One region of the Castellaniella sp. genome, then DNA from elsewhere that is predicted to be linked to it. Evidence: predicted binding sites of a transcription regulator. Region 1 holds the regulator's gene; each other region holds the start of a gene.
What was found. Region 1 encodes HrcA, which represses chaperone genes, less so after heat shock. Its sites were predicted from a motif close to TTAGCACTCNNNNNNNNNGAGTGCTAA; they were not measured.
Positions count from the first base shown of each region.

Region 2: a site for HrcA is predicted at 2,440-2,466, ahead of VDP81_RS05990 (co-chaperone GroES). Genes of this name have one in related genera too.
Region 3: a site for HrcA is predicted at 2,188-2,214, ahead of rpoH (RNA polymerase sigma factor RpoH). Genes of this name have one in related genera too.

Region 1 covers NZ_JAUCCU010000001.1:705,888-710,757, forward strand. Annotated here, with positions in the region: gene grpE (nucleotide exchange factor GrpE) at 1-452, opposite strand, end outside; gene hemH (ferrochelatase) at 516-1,583, opposite strand; gene hrcA (heat-inducible transcriptional repressor HrcA) at 1,626-2,639, opposite strand; gene VDP81_RS03455 (NAD kinase) at 2,759-3,670, shown strand; gene recN (DNA repair protein RecN) at 3,747-4,870, shown strand, end outside.
Region 2 covers NZ_JAUCCU010000001.1:1,248,275-1,253,144, reverse strand. Annotated here, with positions in the region: gene VDP81_RS06000 (branched-chain amino acid ABC transporter permease) at 1-246, shown strand, start outside; gene groL (chaperonin GroEL) at 349-1,998, opposite strand; gene VDP81_RS05990 (co-chaperone GroES) at 2,102-2,389, opposite strand.
Region 3 covers NZ_JAUCCU010000001.1:1,822,046-1,826,915, reverse strand. Annotated here, with positions in the region: gene VDP81_RS08775 (universal stress protein) at 1-784, opposite strand, end outside; gene rpoH (RNA polymerase sigma factor RpoH) at 1,252-2,157, opposite strand; gene VDP81_RS08765 (endonuclease/exonuclease/phosphatase family protein) at 2,262-3,116, opposite strand; gene aspS (aspartate--tRNA ligase) at 3,132-4,870, opposite strand, start outside.

The DNA.
Region 1 (4,870 bases):
GAAATGGCCTGATGCCGGTGCGGATCGAAGTTATCGCCCGGCTGAGGCGCGATCTCGCGCATCTGATTGCGCTCGAAAGCGGTATTCAATTGGCGCAAAGTGGACTCGACGCCCTGCTGCCAGTCTTCCGCCGTCTGGTTTTCCTGGGCCAGGGCGGCCTCCAGGCTATCGCGCACAGGAATCAGGCTCTCGGCAAAGGATTCCGTGCCGAATTTACGCGCCTTGGCAACGTCATCCTGAGCCCGACGACGGATGTTCTCGACCTCGGCATGGGCACGCAGCAGTTGATCGTGGTATTCGCCGATCTTGGCCTGCGCTTCGGCCAACAGAACCGCCAGATCCTCGGTTGGCTGTTCAGCCGGGGGGATGCCAAAGGCATCAAAAGCATCGGCTGGACCCTGGGGCGGTACGCCCGTCAATTTCGGATCCAAGTCATCCTGGGGTGCCGACATGGTGCGATCTCCAAAACAGAAAATAGAAAAGTTGCTCTATAAATAAGGGGTAAGCCAGGGATTTCAAGAGCCTGCGACAGAATCATCTGCCCACCCGGCCAGATTGTCCGCCAATAGGCCGGCAAAACCCTGAATCCAATCAGGATTGGCATTCAGGCAGGGGATATAGCGAAAATCCCGGCCACCCGCAGCCAGAAAGGCCTGACGACACTCCAGATTGATTTCTTCCAGGGTCTCCAGGCAATCCGCCACGAACCCGGGACACAGCACATCCACCGACGCCACCCCATCACGCGCCCAGGATTCCAGCGTGGGCTGGGTATAGGGCTGCAGCCAAGGGGCCGCGCCAAAGCGGCTCTGGAAACTGACATGCAGCCGGGCGCCGTCAGCACCCAGTTGCGCGCGCAGCGCTGCCGCCGTCTGCATACAGTCGCGAAAATAGGGATCACCCTGGCGCACACAGGACTGCGGCAAGCCATGAAAGCTGAGCAGCAGGCGCTCCGCCTGCCCCGCCTGATCCCAGTGCGCACGCACCGATCGGGCCAATGCCTGAATGTAGGCGGGCGCCCGGTAAAAGCGATCCAGATAACGCAAGGTGGGCTGATGGCGCAATCGGGCCAGGTGCCGACTGACCGCATCGACCGCCGTCGCGGTCGTGCTGGCGGCGTACTGGGGGTATAACGGCGCCACCAAAATACGGCCACAGCCTGCCGCCTGCAATCGCTCGATGGCGGCATCCAGGGCCGGCTGACCATAACGCATCGCCAGCTCTACCCGCACGCCCAGACCTTGCGCAGCCAACGACTGGGCAACTCCCTGGGCCAAGTCCTGACCATGCACCAGCAAGGGTGATCCGCGTTCCAGCCAGATTTCAGCGTATTTGGGCGCAATGGCGGCTGGTCGGCGCGTCAGCACAAACAGCCGCAAAATCAGTTGCCACAGCACGCCGGGGAGTTCGACCACGCGGGGGTCAGACAAAAATTCTTTCAGGTAGCGGCGCACCGCAGCCGGGGTCGGCGCATCGGGCGTGCCCAGATTGATCAGCAACACGCCCAAAGGGCCTCGGCCCGGGCCGGGCACATCAGGGTCTAGCGCCTGAGGATCAGGCGCTGAAGATAGAAAACGGGTCATGGACAACAAGATATGGAATCAGACATTGGAGGGATGACAGATCTACGAAACACCCTGCCCGAGCGCATTGGACAACATGCGGGCAGTAATATCGACAATTGGGATGACCCTTTCGTAGGCCATGCGCGTGGGGCCGATCACCCCCAAAGTACCGATGACCTCGCCATCCACCCCATAAGGCGCGGTAATGACCGACACGTCTTCCAGGGGCACCAGGCGGGAATCCCCGCCTATGTAGATCTGCACCCCCTGGGCATGGCTGGAGACATCCAGCAAATGCAATAGATCGGTTTTTTGTTCAAAAAGATCAAACAGGCGCCGCAAGCGATCCATGTCGGTCGTCATTTCAGTGACGGACAAGAGCTTGCCTTCGCCAGAAATCACCACGGACTCGTCCAGCGTATCAGGCGTACCAATCCCGGCATCCACGGCTTGCTGCATCAAGTGGGAAATATCCGTGCGCAAGGATGCGAGTTCGGCGGCCAGAGACAGGCGCACCTGATGAAAGGACTTGCCGGAAAAATGCCGGTTGAAAAAATTGGACGCTTCGAGGAGCTCGACCTCGGTGTATTCGCGTGGCACAAACAAGATGCGGTTCTGCACATCGCCGTTGGGCGTGACGATGATCAGCAGGACGCGCTTGTCGGACAGGCGAATGAATTCGATGTGACGAAAGACCTGAGTGCGTTTCGGGGTCAGCACCACCCCAGCAAACTGGGAAAGATTCGACAATAAAGTCGCTGCCGCCGTCACCGCACGTCCGGGTTCGGCAGCCGGCAGATAATCGGCAATCGAGACATCCGGAGAGAACTCGTAGGGCCGCACCGTCAGCAGGCTATCGACGAACAGGCGATAGCCCTGCGGCGTGGGCACCCGTCCTGCCGAGGTGTGGGGACTGTGGATCAATCCCAGGTCTTCGAGATCGGCCATCACGTTGCGGATGGTGGCCGGCGAGAGATCGAAAACCTTGGATAGGGTGCGCGAACCCACGGGCTGACCATCCGCGATATAGCGTTCCACCAGCGCCTTCAGCAAAGCCTTGGCTCGATCATCCATGTTGTTTCACACCCTACGTACAGGACAGTGGCGACACATCAAGCACTGCGATGGCACCCTATCCCCCTATAATCGGATACTCACTATTATTCCATTAAACGAGCGAGGCACTGGGTTTCATGCATTTCAACACCGTGGCCCTGGTCGGCCGCTACCAGGATAGCGGCATGGACGCCCCCCTGCGACGGCTGGGCGCCGTGCTGCAGGCAGCCGGCTGTACCGTCCTGATCGAGGCAGAAACCGGCCGCAATACCGGCATGACCGACTTCGCCCTGGCGTCCTACCAAGAAATTGGCAAGCGGGCCGATCTGGCCATCATCATGGGTGGCGACGGCACCATGCTGGCCGCCGCCCGCCAGCTGGCGACGTCCGGGGTGGCCATGATCGGCATCAACCATGGCCGCCTGGGCTTCATCACCGACATCCCGCTAGGCAGCGCCGACGAGGCCATCACCCGCATCTTGAACGGCGCCTACGTATCCGACGAACGCATGCTGCTGGAAGGCCGTGTCATGCGCGGCGACCAACTGATGACCACCGGGCTGGCGTTAAACGACGTGATCATCAATCGCGCCGGGCGCGGCGGCATGATAGAACTGCGCGTCGAATGCGATGGCGTCTTCATGCACAGCCAGCGTGCCGACGGCCTGGTCATCGCCACACCGACTGGCTCCACCGCCTATGCCCTATCGGCGGGCGGTCCGATTCTGCATCCTCAGGTCGACGCCCTGGTGCTGGTGCCCGTGGCCCCCCAGACCCTGTCCAACCGCCCCATCATGCTGCCCGAGACCTCTTTGCTGAATATCACCATCCGCGCCCTGGGTCGGGTCGAGTCCGGAGCCAGTGTGCACTTCGACATGCAAACGATCTCCAACTGCCAAGAAGGCGACCGCATCGACGTGCGCCGCAGTCCGCACCGCATCCGTTTCCTGCACCCACAGGGCTACAGTTATTTTTCCACCCTGCGCAGCAAGCTCAACTGGAATCGCATGCTACACCCCTGGGATGATCCAGACGAGTCCGCCACCTAGGGAAAATCACTGTTCATCCGCCCCAAGCCTGTTTCGGGGCGCATACAAACCCAGCCCAGCGCCTGCAAAAACCCCCATGCTCTGTTCCCTATCGATTCTGGACTTCGTCATCGTCGACCGCGCCGAGATCATCTTCGAGCCCGGCTTCACTGTATTTTCCGGCGAAACCGGGGCGGGCAAATCCATTCTGATCGACGCCTTGTCATTGGCGCTGGGGGGGCGCGGTGACGCCTCGCTGGTGCGCGAAGGGACTCGCCGGGCCGATATCAGCGCCGTCTTCGATATCCCCCCCGCCGCCGCAGACTGGCTGGCTGAACTCGCCATCGAGGGCGAGGAACTGATTCTGCGCCGCATCATCGACAACCAGGGCCGCAGCAAGGCCTATATCAACGGCTCTCCCGCGACACTGGCCCAACTGCGCGAACTTGGCGCTTTATTAGTGGATATCCACGGCCAACACGCCCACCAAGGCCTGTTACAGGCCGCCAGTCAACGCGACATCCTGGATACCCAGGGTGGTCACGCTACGTTGGTGCGCGACCTGAGCGAAGCATGGCAACACTGGCGCTCGGCACAGGCCGCATTGGACAGCGCCCAAGTCAGCGCCACCCAACAGGCCCAGTTGCTGGATCGCTTGCAACAAGAAGTAGATTTTCTCGATGAGATCGCCCCCACAGCCGACGAATGGCCGCAGCTGTGCGCCCGCCAGGCCCAATTGGCCCATGCCCAGGCACTGTTGGCCGGCGCCAGCCAGGCTGTACAGGCCCTGGACGGTGAGGACGGCTCGGTGGCCAGCGCCTTGCAGGCGGCACTGCAGGCCTTGCAGCCCCTCGTGCGCCACGATGCGCGCCTGCTGGAACACTGTCAGACCCTGGAAACCGCCCGCATTCTGTGTTCCGAGACCGTCTCTGGCCTGAACGCCTATGCTGACCGCCTGGAGCTGGACCCCGAAGCATTGGCGCAAGCAGACGCTCGCATGAGCCAACTATTTTCGGCAGCCCGGCGATTCCATATCGAACCCGACGCCCTGACAGCCCTGCACCAAGAACGATCCAGCCAACTGCAACAGGCCCGCACCGGACTGGATCTGGTCACCCTGACCCAGGCACGGGACCAGGCCCAGACGCGCTATCAGACCATCGCCGAGACACTGAGCCTGGCGCGGGCCGACGCGGCGGCCCAGCTCTCCCGGCAAGTCAC
Region 2 (4,870 bases), 540 kb from region 1:
ATCGGTGGCATGGGCACGCTGGTCGGCCCTGTACTGGGCGCCGTGGTCGTGGTGGCCCTCGAAAACAAGGTGGGCGATTTGGGCCGCTTTTTGATGCAAGAAACCGGCATCCAGTGGTTCCGCGTCCTGGGCGAATCCGTCACTATCGTCATCGGCCTGATTTTCGTGGTTTGCGTCCTCGCTTTCCGGCGTGGCATTGTCGGTGAGTGGCTGCACTGGCAGCGTACACGCACACTGGCCCCCTGAGATCCGTGTCTGAAAAGAAAAACCCCCGCAACAGCAAACTGTTGCGGGGGTTTTTCATGCAGGCTTGGTCGGCACGGGGGCCGACCAGCGGAGCGCAGGGGCTTAGAAGCCGCCCATGCCGCCCATTCCACCCATGCCGCCCATGTCGGGCATACCGCCGGCAGCAGGCTTGTCTTCGACGATTTCGGCCACAGCGGCTTCGGTCGTCAGCAACAGGCTGGCCACGGAGGCCGCGTTTTGCAGTGCGGTGCGGGTGACCTTGGTCGGGTCGATCACGCCTTGCTCGACCAGATCGCCGTATTCGCCGGTGGCGGCGTTGTAGCCGTAATTGCCTTCGCCTTGTTCAACGGCGTTGACGATCACGCTGGCTTCGTCGCCGGCATTGCTGACGATGGTGCGCAGCGGGGCTTCGATGGCGCGCAGGACCAGCTTGATGCCGGCGTCCTGGTCAGCGTTGTCGCCCTTGACCTGGGCCACAGCGGCCTTGGCGCGGATCAGCGCAACACCGCCGCCCGGAACAATGCCTTCCTCGACGGCGGCACGCGTGGCGTGCAGGGCGTCTTCAACACGGGCCTTCTTTTCCTTCATTTCGATTTCGGTGGCTGCGCCGACGCGAATCACGGCAACACCGCCCGCCAGCTTGGCGACGCGTTCTTGCAGTTTTTCACGATCGTAGTCGGACGTGGCTTCCTCGATCTGGGCGCGGATCTGCTTGACCCGGGCTTCGATGTTGGCGGCTTGGCCGGCACCGTCGATGATGGTGGTGTTTTCCTTGGCGACTTCGATGCGCTTGGCTTGGCCCAGCAGTTCGATCGTGGCTTTTTCCAGGGACAGGCCGGTTTCTTCGGAGATTACCGTGCCGCCCGTCAGGATGGCGATGTCTTCCAGCATGGCTTTGCGGCGGTCGCCGAAGCCCGGGGCCTTGACAGCGGTGGTCTTCAGGATGCCGCGGATGTTGTTCACCACCAGGGTGGCCAGGGCTTCGCCTTCGACGTCTTCAGCCACGATCAGCAGCGGACGGCTGGACTTGGCAACTTGTTCCAGCACCGGCAACAGATCGCGGATGTTGCTGATTTTCTTGTCGAAGATCAGGACAAACGGGTCGTCCAGGATGGCGACTTGCTTGTCCGGGTTGTTGATGAAGTAGGGAGACAGGTAGCCACGGTCGAATTGCATGCCTTCGACGACGTCCAGCTCGTTTTCCAGCGACTTGCCGTCTTCGACGGTGATGACGCCTTCCTTGCCGACCTTGTCCATCGCGTTGGCGATGATCTCGCCGACGGAGGCGTCGCTGTTGGCCGAGATGGAACCGACCTGGGCGATGGCCTTGCTGGTGGTGCAGGGCTTGGAGAGCTTATGCAGCTCTGCCACGGCCACGGCCACGGCCTTGTCGATGCCGCGCTTGAGGTCCATCGGGCTGATGCCGGCGGCCACGTACTTCAGGCCTTCTTCGACGATGGATTGGGCCAGCACGGTGGCGGTGGTGGTGCCGTCACCAGCGTTGTCGGAGGTCTTGGAAGCGACTTCCTTGACCAACTGGGCGCCGATGTTCTCGAACTTGTCTTTCAGTTCGATTTCCTTGGCCACGGACACACCGTCCTTGGTCACGGTGGGGGCGCCGAACGAGCGGTCCAGCACCACATTGCGGCCTTTGGGGCCCATGGTGGTCTTGACGGCGTTGGCCAGGATGTTGACACCACGGACGATGCGCGAACGGGCATCGTCACCGAAATAAACTTGCTTTGCAGCCATGTTGAAATTCCTTGGGATGATTCAGGACAGTTTGGCCTTGCGGACAAGGCCAGGGGCAGGAAGAACCGCCTTGCAGATGCGGCGGTTTCTTCGGCACGTGTGTTTACTGGATCACGGCGAGGATTTCTTCCTCGCGGATGACCAGAACTTCGTCGCCATCGACCTTGACGGACTGGCCGGCATATTTGCCGAACAGCACCTTGTCGCCGACCTTGACGTCGACCGCGATGAGCTTGCCGTCCTCGGTTTTCTTACCGGGGCCAACGGCCAGGACTTCGCCCTGATCGGGTTTTTCGGCGGCGCTCTCGGGGATGACGATACCCGAGGCAGTGGTGCGCTCGTTGTCCAGACGCTTGACGATCACACGATCGTGCAAAGGACGCAGTGCCATGGAGGAACTCCTGTTCTATTAGTGATTGAAAAAGGTGGGGGTCGTAGTTGTTAGCACTCAACCCCATCGAGTGCTAATTATAAGGACGATTCTGTCTATTTCAAGGGGGTGTTCACAGCAGTTACATTTGATCGGGCTAATTGATACTGTTGTCGAACGCCGCTGAGTTTGGAACTTCCGCCGCTCAGTTTGGAACTCCGAAAAACACCTAAAGCGAGTGCTAATGCGGGTTCCCAGTCAAAAATGGGACTGAGGTAGTCTGCAAGAAAACCTTGTTTTGGTGGTTTTCTGGGCTTGGATGCCCTTTTCGGGGCAGACCAGCCATGTTGGCTGCTTTGGGCCGAGGCTGTGTGAAAACGCAAAATCTGAGCGTTCAAGAAGTCTTTTGAGCAAAACCGACCTCTCAGATCGTGCTGTATTGCACGATCAAAGGTCAAGGAGGGGGTAGTGACCCTCGTGAGTTCTCTACAAATGAGTTTTCACACAGCCTCGACCCGTTGCTGCCGTTCGCAACATCCACCTGAGCGACCGAAATTTCGCCGAGTTCCACCAGAATCGTGTGCGCTACCATGTTGCTGAGTCCAGTCGGCTTGACATGCGGTCCCCACTTCGAGTTAGATGCGGGGAAGAAGCGCTCAGGCGATTGATCGTGGCCCTTACCGTTATGGAGTATGGATTCAGATATCACAAGTCTGCTTGGTCAATATGCAAGCGCCGAGCCGCGGCGGGCCACGGGTGGCATCTATGCGATGGCTGGCTTTGCCTTCCAAGCGCGGGTCTACGTTGCGGAACTAGCTGAGGCTCTCGCTAGATCGGGCGATGACTTACGTAGCAAGGGTGATGTTTTTGTCGAGGCTTTGTCAGACATCGCTAGGTGGGATGCGGCTCAGCGACTCGTGCTGCTTCAGGTAAAGCGCACGCTGACGTCTGCCACCCTTGACTCGGCTGCGGGCGAGGTCAATGCAATCGAGTCGTTCGTTTCCACGACCAGACCCGAATTGAAGGGAGCGCTCAAGTACGGAGTTGTTTCTGCCTTCACATCCGGGGCAACGCAATGGACTGATCTGCCCAAGGGGTCGCTTCACAAAAATCTGATCGGGAACTTGGAGGCACAGGGGCGTCTCGTTTCGCCCCGCATTGAACAAGATCCGTGGTGGCGCGCTGTCACTGCAGTTTGGCCTCACGTTGATGATCCGTATTCGTTCGCCAGATTCGCCTTTGAGCGCGTACTGCTGAGGCGAGTTGACCCTGACGACGCCCGTCTGTGCAGAGATGCGATCGCCGAGCGCTACGCAGCTTCACGTCGCACGGGACCTCGCGTGGGGCAGTTGCTTTCGGTCGCCGACTTCGCGCCGGACAGGCGAGTGGAGCGCTTTCGCCTTGAGGTGGGCCGGCAGGCAACTCTGGCGCGCATGCGCGCTGGTCAGTACATGCCTCGTGACGCGCGAGTCGCGATACTGGCAGAGCGGGCGACTGCGCTCAGCGATCTCGCCGCGCTCTCTCCAGAGGCAGCCATACGGGTGCTTTGGCTGAGAGGACGGTCCGGTGTCGGCAAGAGCGTGCTGCTGCTTCAACTGCTTGAGCATCTGGTCTTGAGCGGACGCCGGGTACAGTGGCTTAGCGGTGACGCCAGCTTGTTAGATCGCGCACTCCGGGACATGGAGAATTTGCCGCCGCACGAAGCGCCTGAGTTCATCGCTACCGACGACATCTACGATCGAGATGCGCGTGAGCAACTGGATTTGTCCAGACTCGCAAGTTATGTCGACGAGCAGGGACCCCGCGGGTGGCCTCTACTCGTTACCTGTGGCCCGACTGAGTTCGCGGAGGCATTTGTAGATGCGACGCGATTCCGTGGGTTCGAGGTCACAGCCGCACCGATCGATCCAGTTGGCGGCAGCGAAGCCGCCGATGTTCTGCACTGGGTTAGCGAGAGGCGCGGATCAGCGGCGTCCGGCCAAGGCGCGGCGTTTGCGCAAGCGCAGCAAAGCCAAGGCCTCTTTGTCTCTATGGCCACCGAACTGGAGTTTGGGGACCTCAGACAGTTTGGCGCCCGGTTCTGCGATCGTCTCGCAGCTGCTTCTTTGCAGGAACCGCTGCGGCCCTTGCTCGCGCTCAACCGACTGTACCTGCGGGCGCCCTACAGATGGCTAAAGGAATCGGACCGGGAACGACTGGAGGCACTGAATCGCGATGGTGACTTCTCAGTGCTTGAACTCCAGCCAGCAAGTCAACTTGTACGTCTCACCCATCCGCATTTAAGCGATGCTATCTACCGGGTACTCGTCAGACCCTCCACCCCGCAGGCATACGCCCGTGATCTTGCCTTGGCATTCGAGCGCTCGGTAGACGAGGGGGACCATGCCCTTGCCGCTCGGCTGCTGCGGACGTTTTCCGCTTCCGACCGGAGTCTGCTGGCTGATCGTTTGGTAGACGTCGACATGCACGGGCTGGCCGCGCGATGCGTTGCGAAGTGGCGGA
Region 3 (4,870 bases), 1.1 Mb from region 1:
CGCCCCCCATCACCCACTGGCGCATGCGGCTATGCCCATATGCGCCCATCACGATCAGGTCGCTGGCCAGGTCGGTCGCGGTATTCAGAATGACATTGCCGACCCCGAAGCCCTCGCTGCGCTTCAGCAGGCTTTTGGGTTTCGGGTAGCCCAGGCTGACGCAATAGCGGCTGAAATCGTCATCCCGCAAATCCTGGGACTGCAACACGTCTTCCTCGCGGTCGATCTCCAGCACGGCCAATTCCTTGGATTCGCGCAGCAGCGGCGCGGCATCCGCAAAGGCACGGGCAGCTTCACGACGCTGATCCCAGCAATAAAGCACGCGCTGCCCGATGGATTCGATGGCGCCAAAGTTGGGAATCATCAGCACGGGACGCCCGGCAGCCATCATCACGGTCTCGGGCAGATTGGGCGTAAAGGCGGAGAAACTATCCGACTGGTCGCCTTTGCTCATGATGATCAGATCACAATAGCGGCTATGCAGACTTAGGGCTGCATCGGTTTCGCCCTTTGGCACCCGCCAGTCGGCCTGTATGCCTGCTGCGGCGGTTTTTTCCGTGTAGACCTTCTGGACAGCAGCACGATCCTCGTCGTAGCGGCCACGCAGTAGTTTGCTGACATCGGGTGGCATGATGCTTTCTTCATAAGTGCGCCCGATAATCCCCCCTGGCGCATAGATACCGACAAGCTCGGCCTGATGTGCCTTGGCCAACAAAATACCAGCCTCGATGCGACGTGTACACGCCTTATCGTCACTTAAATGAATGGCAATGCGACCTAACATGGAAATCCTCCTGTGGTTTGCGACCTGCCGGGCAGATTTGGCCCGATCAGTTCCATCATATCGACAAGCCGCCTGATCAGGGGGCAAAAAAGCGTGCCTCCGAAAAATCAATTTGATGCACATCAAGAGATTGATGGGCAAGCGGAAGCCCGGCAGCCGAGCCAGTCCGGCATGGACGCGCCAAAAAAAAAAGGGATGCCGGGGAGGCATCCCATGAACATCCGCTTCGATAGGGAGGGGAAGAGGAGAAACTGAAGCGGACGACAGGACGTCACGGCCAGGGAGCCGAGTATCCGTCCATTGTTCAATTAGTCCGCCCCAAAAAGGAAAAGTTCCGGGAAAAGCAGCACCAAAATGAAACTAAATGTTAAATCATGACTACATGGATGATTTTGCGTGTCATATCCATACGGCCACCTGACCCGATGGACAGTCAGCCGACTATCCAACAGGCAGTGCGTGCAGGCTTAGGCAGCGGCGAAGTCTGCCTGGCGATCCGCCAGGGCAATCTTGAGTTTTTTGAGTGCGGCAGATTCGATCTGGCGCACACGCTCGGCCGAGATGCCATATTCAGCGGCGAGTTCGTGCAGGGTGGCACCACCGTCATCGGCCAGCCAGCGCGACTGGACGATATGCTGGGACCGTGCATCCAAGTCACCCAAAGCCTGGGCCAGGCCTTCAGTCTGCAAGGTATCCATGCGGCGACGGGCCAGGATCTGATCTGGCGATTGGGTGTCGTCCGCCAGCCACGCAATGGGCGCAAAGCGATCTTCGTCGTCGTTGGAGGCATCCAGCGCGCAATCGCCGCCGGACAGACGGACTTCCATTTCGGCGACGTCTTCGGGGCGCACATTGAGTTCGCGGGCAATATCCGAGACCTGATCCGGCCCCAGCGTCTGCCCGTCTGGACGCATGCGCCGCAGATTAAAGAATAGTTTGCGCTGAGCCTTGGTGGTGGCGATTTTGACCAAACGCCAATTACGCACGACGTACTCATGGATCTCGGCACGTATCCAGTGGACGGCAAAGGACACCAGTCGCACACCGCGTTCGGGGTCGAAACGACGCACGGCCTTCATCAGACCGATATTCCCTTCTTGGATAAGATCGGCATGGGCCAGGCCATAGCCCAGGTATTGACGGGCGACCGACACCACCAGCCGCAAGTGCGACAGAATGAGTTCACGCGCAGCGGCCAGATCATTGTCGTCGCGCAAACGACGCCCAAGATCGGATTCTTGCTGGGCAGTCAGCAGCGGAAGACGGTTGACGGCACTGATGTAGGCTTCGATGGAGCCCAGAGCGCCAGGATTGGAAATAGCCTGCGCGAGCTGGGCCGGTGCCAGCGCCAGGGATGACGAGGGAAGGCTCATGGTGGCGATATCCTTGATGATTGCTTAATCTTAGCACTCTAAGAGGCTGAGTGCTAATTTCCTGGTAACTAAAGTTAGACACGCCAGATGATTGAGAGTTCCGATCAGGGCAATTCCAGCTCGGCCACCAGGGGCGCATGATCGGAGATTTTCTTCCAGGGGGCACCATGCAGGACGCGGGCACGACGCACGGCAAAGCCACGCTGGTAGATGCGATCCAGGCGCAGCCAGGGAAAAACCGATGGAAACGTACGCGGCGGCGGCGTCAGGCGGGCATCCAGCCCCGTCATGGACAAAGCAGGTGCGATATCCTGGGATTGGCCTCGTAGCCAAAACATGCGCTGACGCAACTGAGCCACACGATGTCGCAGGCGATAGATCTCGTCGGTGCCCTGAGGCGCGGCTGCAAAGACCTCGACCAAGCCCAACTGCTGCACGAACAAGGGCGCCAGTCGATTGGTCCAGTCATTGAAGTCACCCGCGATCAGCAGGGGTTCGTGGGCGGGCACCAGACGGCGGATACGCTCTACCAGGGCATGAACCTGCCGTGATCGTCCGCCTGCCAGCAAACCCAGATGCACCACCAGACAATGCACCGGGGTATCTTCGACTTGGACGACGCCATGCAGCAGACCGCGCTGTTCCAGCCTATGGTCGGAGATATCCTGATTTTCGTAGTACAGAATCGGATAGCGCGACAGCAGCGCATTGCCGTGATCGGTGGTGGCATGCACGGCGTTGCAGCCATAGGCTGCGTGCATGTGCATCGCGGCCGCCAGGGATTCGTGCTGAGCGTCCAGGCTGCCATGGTGCTGATTGCGGCCCTGGACTTCCTGTAAGAACAGGAGATCGGGCCGCAGACCATACAAGCCCAGGCGCAAGTCCGCCAGCGATTCACGCCCACCCGTGGCAGAACGCCCCTTATGGATGTTGTAGCTGACGACTCGCAGGACTGACATGGCGCGGCCCTGCGTTTACTTGGTCTCGGGCTGACGCAAGCGAATATGCAGCTCACGCAACTGCTTTTCATCCACGGCAGACGGGGCCTGCACCAGCAAGTCCTGAGCCCGCTGAGTCTTGGGGAAGGCAATGACGTCGCGGATCGATTCGGCCCCTGCCATCAAGGTGACCAAACGGTCCAGGCCGAAGGCCAGGCCACCATGCGGGGGCGCACCAAACTGCAGCGCATCCAGCAGGAAACCGAACTTCTCGCGGGCTTCGTCCTCGTCGATATTGAGGGCCTTGAAGACCTTGGTCTGAACATCGGCGCGATGGATGCGTTCGGAGCCACCACCGACTTCCCACCCGTTAATGACCATGTCGTAGGCACGGGCCAGGGCGCTGCCTGGGTCGGACTCGAGCAAGTCCTCGTGGCCGGGCTTTGGGCAGGTGAAGGGGTGATGGGCAGCGGTGTAGCGCCGGTCTTCCTCGTTGTACTCGAACATCGGGAAGTCCACCACCCACAACGGCTGCCAGCCAGCTTCGAACAGGCCATGCGTGCGGCCAAATTCACTCAAGCCGATCTTGACGCGCAAGGCGCCGATGGCGTCATTGACGACCTTGGTGCGGTCGGCGCCAAAGAAAATCAGATCACCGTCCTGGGCGCCGGTGCGTGCAATCAGGCCACGCAAGGCATCCGCATGAATATTTTTGACGATGGGCGACTGCAGGCCCTCGGGGATGGCCGTGGCGTCGTTGACCTTGATGTAGGCCAGACCGCGCGCGCCATAAATCGCCACGAACTGCGTATAGGCATCGATCTCGCTGCGCGGCATGCTGGCGCCACCGGGCACCCGCAAGGCCACCACCCGGCAGGCCGGGTCCTTGGCCGGACCGGCAAAGACCTTGAAATCCACATCCTGCATCAGGTCGGCCACATCGATAAATTCGAGCTTGACCCGCAGATCGGGCTTATCCGAGCCGAAACGGCCCATCGCCTCGGACCAGGGCATCACCGGGAAAGGATTGGGCAGGGCCACTTCCAGCACCTGACTGTAGATATCGCGCACCATACCTTCGAAGATCTCGCGGATCTGGACCTCGTCCAGGAAGGATGTTTCGCAATCGATCTGGGTGAATTCAGGCTGACGGTCAGCACGCAAATCCTCGTCACGGAAGCACTTGGTGATCTGGTAGTAGCGATCAAAACCCGCCACCATCAGCATTTGCTTGAACAACTGAGGCGACTGCGGCAAAGCGAAAAATTCGCCGGGATTCACGCGCGACGGCACCAGGTAATCGCGAGCGCCTTCGGGGGTGCTGCGGGTCAGCATGGGGGTCTCGATGTCGATGAAGCCCAGTTTGTCGAGGTAGTTTCGGGCCACCAAGGAGACACGGTAGCGCAACATCAGGTTGCGCTGCATCTGCGGACGGCGCAGATCCAGCACCCGATGCGTCAGGCGGGTGGTCTCGGACAGGTTATCGTCATCCAACTGAAACGGCGGGGTCAGTGAGGCATTCAGGATTTCGATTTCGCGGCAAAGAATTTCCACGTCACCGGACAGCAGATCCGGATTGCGCGTGCCTTCCGGGCGCAAGCGCACCAAGCCCGTGATGCGCACGCAATATTCATTGCGAATCCGCTCAGCCGTGGCAAAGCCTTCGTGGTTGTCGGGATCGACCACGATTTGCGCCAATCCTGCCCGGTCACGCAGGTCGATGAAAATAACACCGCCGTGATCGCGGCGACGATGCACCCAGCCAAACAGGGTGA